2 linked regions of the Geomonas sp. RF6 genome follow. The protein of the gene in region 2 interacts with the protein of the main gene of each other region in a pairwise test. Links are inferred from orthologs where the notes say so. Each region holds a gene or a part of one and is shown on either strand. Other genes may lie near its edges. The genes, in order: rpe and eno.

Region 1 (3,313 bases), 1.8 Mb from region 2 along the record:
GAACACGAACTGGAACAACGTGGAGAAGGCGCTCGCGAATCTGAAAGGGGAGGGGGTGCTGACGGTGGCGGGGTTGTGGGAACTCCCGGTGGAGAGGCTCGCGGAGCTGATACGTCCGGCGGGATTTTTCCGGATAAAGAGCCAGAGGCTGAAGGATTTTCTGGGGTACCTGGTGGAAGGCTACCACGGGAGCCTCGACCTCATGTTCGACCGTGACTGGCGGAGCTTGAGGAATGAGCTCCTCGGCGTGCGCGGCATCGGGAGGGAGACCTGCGACTCGATCCTCCTTTATGCGGGGGAGAAACCTTCATTCGTCGTCGACGCCTACACGCGGCGGCTCTTTTCCCGGCTGGGGCTCATCTCGGAGAAGGACGACTACGAGACGGTGCGCTCCTTCTTCATGGACGCGCTTCCGGAGGAGACCGAGCTTTTCAACGAGTACCACGCGCTCATCGTGGAGCACTCCAAGCAGCACTGCAGGAAGAAGCCTCTCTGCGAGGGGTGCCCGCTGTTGGCGCTCCCGCGGCTCGTAGCATAGATCATTACGCCCGCGCGCTTCCGGCGCCGAAGACTCCCACCCCATCCGGCAACTTCACCACGACATCCAGAAACTGCTTCAGAATCCTCGCCGTCAGTCCCCAGATCTCGTCCCCGCGCCAGGTAAAGAAGTACATCGGCTTCACCCCCTCCTTCCACGGTGGCCAGTGCTCCGTCCGCATCGCCCCCTCCCCGAGAAGGTGGCCCAGCGGGACCTCGATGACCCGCTCGATCTCCCGCTCGCTCACGGTGAGAGAGAGATCCGCCGGGATGACTCCCACAACAGGCGTAACGAGATAGCCGTGGATGGAGAGGAAGTCGTCGAGGATACCGAGCACCGCCACGTCTTCGGGGGGAATCCCCAACTCCTCGTGGGTCTCCCGGAGCGCGGTCTGAACGGGATCGCGGTCCTCAGGCTCAGCAACGCCTCCGGGGAAGGAAATCTCGCCGCTGTGGTGGGTGAGGTGCGAGGTCCTCTTGGTAAAGAGGATGTGGTACTCGCCGTGGCGAATGAAGAGGGGAAGAAGGACTGCTGCCGGCACCGATCCCGGCTCCAGCGGCACGCGCTCGCGCGCGGCGAGCGCCTTTTGCAGCGCAGAAGGTAAGCCGGGCGCCCCCGTCGCACCGTTTCGTGGGTGTGCCGGGGGCGCGGGCGAGGTCACAGGATCGGCTCCTTCGCCTTTTTCTTCAGCTCTGCGATGGTGGCGGCGTAGTCGGGGCTTTCAAAGACGGCGCTTCCCGCCACGAAGACGTCGGCCCCGGCGTGGGCTATCCGGCCGATGTTGGAGATCTTCACCCCGCCATCCACCTCCAGCTCAGTCTCCAGCCCGCGCTTGTCCAGCATGCCGCGCAGCGCCTGGATCTTGGGGATGCACGCCTCGATGAAGGACTGCCCACCGAAGCCCGGGTTTACCGTCATGAGGAGCACCAGGTCGAGGTCCTCGAGGACGTACTCGAGGTGGTTCAGGGGCGTGGCGGGGTTGAGCGACACCCCGGCCTTCTTTCCGAGGGACTTGATGAGCTGCACGGTGCGGTGCAGGTGGAGGGTTGCCTCCGCGTGGACGACGATGATGTCCGCTCCTGCCTTCGCGAACGATTCCACGTAGCGGTCCGGCTCTGCGATCATCAGGTGCACGTCGAGAGGAAGCTTCGTGACGCGGCGGACCGCCTCCACCACGAGTGGCCCGATGGTGATGTTCGGCACGAAGCGTCCATCCATCACGTCGACGTGCACGTAGTCGGCGCCGGCCGCCTCGATGGCGGCAACCTCTTCCCCGAGGCGGGAAAAATCGGCGGAAAGTATCGACGGAGCTATCTTTTTCATGCGTTCTCCCTGTGCTTTTTCGGGTTCTTTGGGAAGTCGTAGTGGTTGTGATTGAGGTTCCCCCTCCCGTGACGGGAGGGGACGTTGCTACCGACTGTGTCCCTAATTTTCCGATCCCTTTTTTTTCAGTCTTGCAGCGAAGAAGCCGTCCATGCCGCCGCGGTGCGGCCAGCTCCTGAAATAGCCCTCTTTGGTCATGAGCTCTGAGTACTCAGGGAAGAGGGCGGCGAGGTTCTCCGCCTCGAATTCCGGATGCCCCGCGAGGAAGCGCTGCACCACGTTTTCATTCTCCTCAAAACTGGTAGAGCAGGTGGCATAAAGCAGGGTGCCACCGGGCTCCAGGTATTGCGCGAGGTTTTCCAGGATCGCAAGCTGCCCGGTGGCAAGGTTCAGAAGCTCCGCCCGGGTGCGCCACCATTTTCCTTCCGGGTGGCGCCTCAGGACGCCGAGTCCGGAGCAGGGGGCGTCGACGAGGACGCGCTGGAAGCGCACCTCGGAAATAGCGGGACTGGGAATCGCCGCATCCATTGTGAAGGTCCGCACGCTCTGGATCCCGAGCCTGTCGCAGGTCTCCTTTATCAGGCGCAGCTTCTTCGAGTGCATGTCGCAGGCGCAGATCTCGCCGCGGTCCCCCATGAGCTGCGCTATCTGGGTGGTTTTCCCCCCCGGCGCGGCGCAGGCATCGAGGACGCGATCCCCCGGCTGAGGGTCGAGGAAGAGGGGGGCGAGCTGGCTCGACTCGTCCTGTACCGTAAAGAGCCCCTCGGCGAAGGAGGGGAGCCTGGTGATGGGGCCGGAGTTGCTGATACGCACCCCCTGCTTTGACCAGCGAGTGGGGGAGCATGAGACTCCTTCCTTCTCCAGCCGTTCCGCCAGGGCGTCCCTGTCCGTCTTCAGCGTGTTCGCCCTGAGTGTCAGGGGGGCGGGCTCCGCCATGGCGGCCGCCAGTTCCTCCGCCTCGGCGAAACCAAGCTGGTCGCACCACTGGCGGGTGAGCCAGGTGGGGTGCGAGTAGCGGGCGGCAAGGTACTCCGCGGGTTGCGTCGCAGGATCGGGGTAGGTGATCCCGTCCTTTCCCCTGAGGGCGTTGCGCAGTACGGCATTGATGAAACCTGCAGCGCGCGGCACTATCTCCTTCGCGAGGTTCACCGTCTCGTTCACCGCGGCGGAAACCGGGACGCGGTCGAGGAAGAAGACCTGGTAGGCCCCCAGCCTCAGCAGAAGGAGGACGGTGAGTTCCAGCTTTGCCGGGCGCTGCTTGGAAAACTGCCCGAGGATGTGGTCGAGCGTCCCCTGGCGGCGCAGCACGCCGTAGACCAGCTCGGTCAGCAGCCCGCGGTCCGCTCCGACAATGGCGCCCTTGGAGAGTTCGAGATCAATGAGGAGATCGGCAAAGGACTTTTCTTTTTCGATGCGCAGCAGGATTTCAAAGGCGGCGCGCCGTGGATTTTT
Region 2 (3,208 bases):
TCGGTGCGGTCACGGTCCAGCGTCAGGCTCGGGGTGATCATCCGCACCACGACCCCCTTCAGGATCTCCAGCTCCCGCGGATTGGCTCCGGCGTTCAGGAGCCGTGCCCTGGAGAGCTCCTTTCTCGCCTCGGCAACCCCGATGACGGAGGAGTAGTCCCCTCCGGCGAGTTCCTGCCTGCTTCCGGCGCTCATGACGAGGATGCCGTGGGTGCGGTCCTTCGCGAAGTCCTCGCTGTCCGCCACGATGCGCTGCCGGTAGAGGGGCGCGAGGTTCTGGCTCACCGCCGAGAGGAAGGCGCGCTGCTCCTTCACCCGGGCCAAGGAGAGGAATTCACGGTCGCGCAGTTCCACCCCGAGGGTCTTCGAGACGACGTCGCGCCCCGCCCCCCCCTGCACCTGCGCAAACGCCTTCTCGAGGCGGCGCGGCACCTCCAGCGCGGCGTTGGCGTCGAGGGTGTACACGTAGGGAGCCGCACCCTCCGCCTCGGCACGCTTCTTCTCGGTGAGGAGCATGTCCTCGATGAGGTAGTCTTGCGTCGCACGGATATCGGAGGTGGCAATGTCCCCTTCCCGGTAGCTCACTGCCATGAAATGCGGGCTGGGAATGATGAGGAGGGCGAGGAATGCGGCGGTGAAGAAGAGAAGCAGGACGCGGGTCCGTTTCTGGTTCCTCTCAGCGGAGAGACCTGCCGCCATCGAATCGAGACAGGTGCCGCATACCCTCAGAAGCGGGCTCTTTTGTTTTTTTTGTTTATCGCCGCTTTCGGTGGGCATTAGAGTATATGGTTTCCCCTGGATTTAACCAGTAGCTGGGAGATTGGGCAAACAAGAGCAGAATATAGTCCTTTTCGGGAAGAACTGTCAACGGAAACCAATGACAATGCCGGGGTGCGCCCCGTCACGGGACCTGCGCCCGTGGCGTTACTCGTTAAGGAAACCTTACCGATAAAGCTTTCATTTGGCAAAAAATGTGCTATATATCCTCAGTTTCCTACACGGGCACGCGCTGCCCGTTAACTATTCATATCCAAGGAGGGGAAGAATGAGCCAGATAACCGACGTGTACGCGAGGGAAATCCTTGATTCCAGAGGCAACCCGACCCTGGAAGTGGAAGTGTTTCTTGATTCCGGCGTCATGGGGAGGGCGGCCGTCCCCTCCGGAGCTTCCACGGGAGAGCGCGAAGCGTTAGAACTGCGTGACGGCGACAAGGGGCGCTACCTCGGCAAAGGTGTGCAGCAGGCCGTCAACAACGTGAACGACATCATCTCCGACGAGATCAGCGGGATGGACGCCACCGACCAAGCGGGGATCGACGCCCGGATGCTGGCACTGGACGGAACGGAATTCAAGAGCAAGCTCGGCGCGAACGCCATCCTCGGCGTATCCCTTGCCGTGGCGAAGGCTGCCGCTGAAGAAGTCGGCGTCCCCCTGTACCAGTACCTCGGCGGCGTGAACGCGAAGGAGCTGCCGCTGCCGATGATGAACATCATAAATGGCGGCGCCCACGCCGACAACAACGTGGACATCCAGGAGTTCATGATCATGCCCGCCGGCGCCGAAAGCTTCAAGGAGGCGCTGAGGATGGGTGCTGAGATCTTCCACGCCCTTAAAGCGGTACTCAAAGGTAAGGGGTACAACACCGCGGTCGGCGACGAAGGTGGCTTCGCACCGAACCTGAAATCGAACGAGGAAGCGCTCGAGGTCATCGTGGAGGCGATCTCCAGGGCGGGGTACAAGCCGGGGGAGGACGTACTCCTCGCGCTCGACGTCGCCTCCTCCGAGCTGTACAAGGACGGCGCGTACATCCTCGAGAACGAGCCACAGCCGAGAAAGACCGCGGACGAGCTCATCGACTTCTACGAGAACCTGGTGAACAAGTACCCGATCGTCTCCATCGAGGACGGCATGGCGGAGAATGACTGGGAAGGGTGGAAGAAGCTCACCGACCGCCTCGGCAAGAGGGTCCAGCTGGTGGGGGACGACCTCTTCGTCACCAACCCGAAGATCCTGAAGGAAGGGATCGAGAAAGGGATCGCCAACTCCATCCTCATCAAGTTCAACCAGGTCGGCACCCTCACCGAGACCCTCGACGCCATCGAGATGGCGAAGCGCGCCGGATACACCACCGTCATCTCGCACCGCTCCGGGGAGACCGAGGACACCACCCTCGCCGACCTCGCAGTTGCCGTCAACTCCGGGCAGATCAAGACCGGCTCCCTGTGCCGCACCGACCGCGTCTGCAAATACAACCAGCTGCTGCGCATCGAAGACGAGCTGGACGAGGTCGCAGTCTTCAGAGGGAAAGACGTTTTCTACAACCTGAAGAAGTAGCTTTTCCATCGCGGGAGCCCCGTTCACCGGGGGCTCCCGCACATCATAGCACCCCCTCCCCCGCTGCACCGCTTTCCCCGTCCCCCCTTTTTGGCTTCTTCATCCGCAGCTCCATTTTCTAATCATCAGCATCATTAATTCACCTTAAGAATCTTCCGGCTCTGCCGATATCTGTACTATCGGCAATTCGTCAACGCTCTGCGGGAGGATCGTCACATGAAAAAGGCGAGTATAGGTTTCAGGCTGGCTGCAGGATTCGGAGGGATGGTACTGCTCCTGGCGGTCATGGCGCTGGTATGTCTCTCGGCGCTGGCGACGGTGCAGAAGTCGGGGAGCACCGCGGTCAGGGCGAGCGCACTCAGGGTCGCGGCCGCAAGCGACGCCATGGCGCAGCTGCAAAACGTACTGAGGAGCGTGGATGCCGCCGTGAAGGCGCCGGACCACCTGGCGCAGCTGCGCGAACGGGAAAAGGTACAGGGGGCGCGGGCGAAGTACCGCGAGGCGCTGAAGGCGCTGGAGAGCGGGGAGAAGCGGCCGAAGGGGATCGAGCTCCTGCAGAAGATGCGCACCGCGCTGCACCCTGCGGCAGCAGCGAACGACAGGGCGGTGCAACTCGCCGGGGCAGGAAAGGGGGAGGAGGCCCTGCAACTCCTCCAGGATGAGGGAGCCCGCCGCAACGCCGCGGTCGCCAAGGCGTTCGAGGAGATGTCCGCGTACCAGAAAGAGCAGGCCGAGCTCTCCTTCCGCCAGTCTGAGGATTCGTACGCCAACGCCAGGAATGCCGTACTCGCCGTTGTAGTTATCGCGATAGTTGTCGCATGCGCCGTCGGCGCCCTCATAACCAGGAGCATAACCGCGCCGATCGCGGAGATGG

What was found.
Region 1: the proteins of eno (region 2) and rpe interact in binary tests that used the Escherichia coli proteins (3 or more experiments, as listed by UniProt). The link is inferred for Geomonas sp. RF6 from one-to-one orthologs.

Annotation. Positions count from the first base shown.
Region 1 is NZ_CP087999.1:1,473,677-1,476,989, reverse strand. The notes cover bases 29-3,026. They hold rpe (ribulose-phosphate 3-epimerase), read right to left. Parts: upstream 1,862-3,026; coding sequence 1,196-1,861; downstream 29-1,195. Other genes in these bases: rsmB (16S rRNA (cytosine(967)-C(5))-methyltransferase RsmB), read right to left, coding at 1,964-3,026; LPW11_RS06355 (NUDIX hydrolase), read right to left, coding at 543-1,199; LPW11_RS06360 (endonuclease III domain-containing protein), read left to right, coding at 29-538. Also shown: more of LPW11_RS06360, read left to right, coding at 1-28; more of rsmB, read right to left, coding at 3,027-3,313. UniProt on the Escherichia coli protein: Catalyzes the reversible epimerization of D-ribulose 5-phosphate to D-xylulose 5-phosphate.
Region 2 is NZ_CP087999.1:3,310,442-3,313,649, reverse strand. What follows is about bases 297-3,189. They hold eno (phosphopyruvate hydratase), read left to right. Parts: upstream 297-1,044; coding sequence 1,045-2,334; downstream 2,335-3,189. Other genes in these bases: LPW11_RS14300 (methyl-accepting chemotaxis protein), read left to right, coding at 2,551-3,189; LPW11_RS14310 (HD family phosphohydrolase), read right to left, coding at 297-776. In the rest of the region: more of LPW11_RS14310, read right to left, coding at 1-296; more of LPW11_RS14300, read left to right, coding at 3,190-3,208. UniProt on the Escherichia coli protein: Catalyzes the reversible conversion of 2-phosphoglycerate (2-PG) into phosphoenolpyruvate (PEP). It is essential for the degradation of carbohydrates via glycolysis.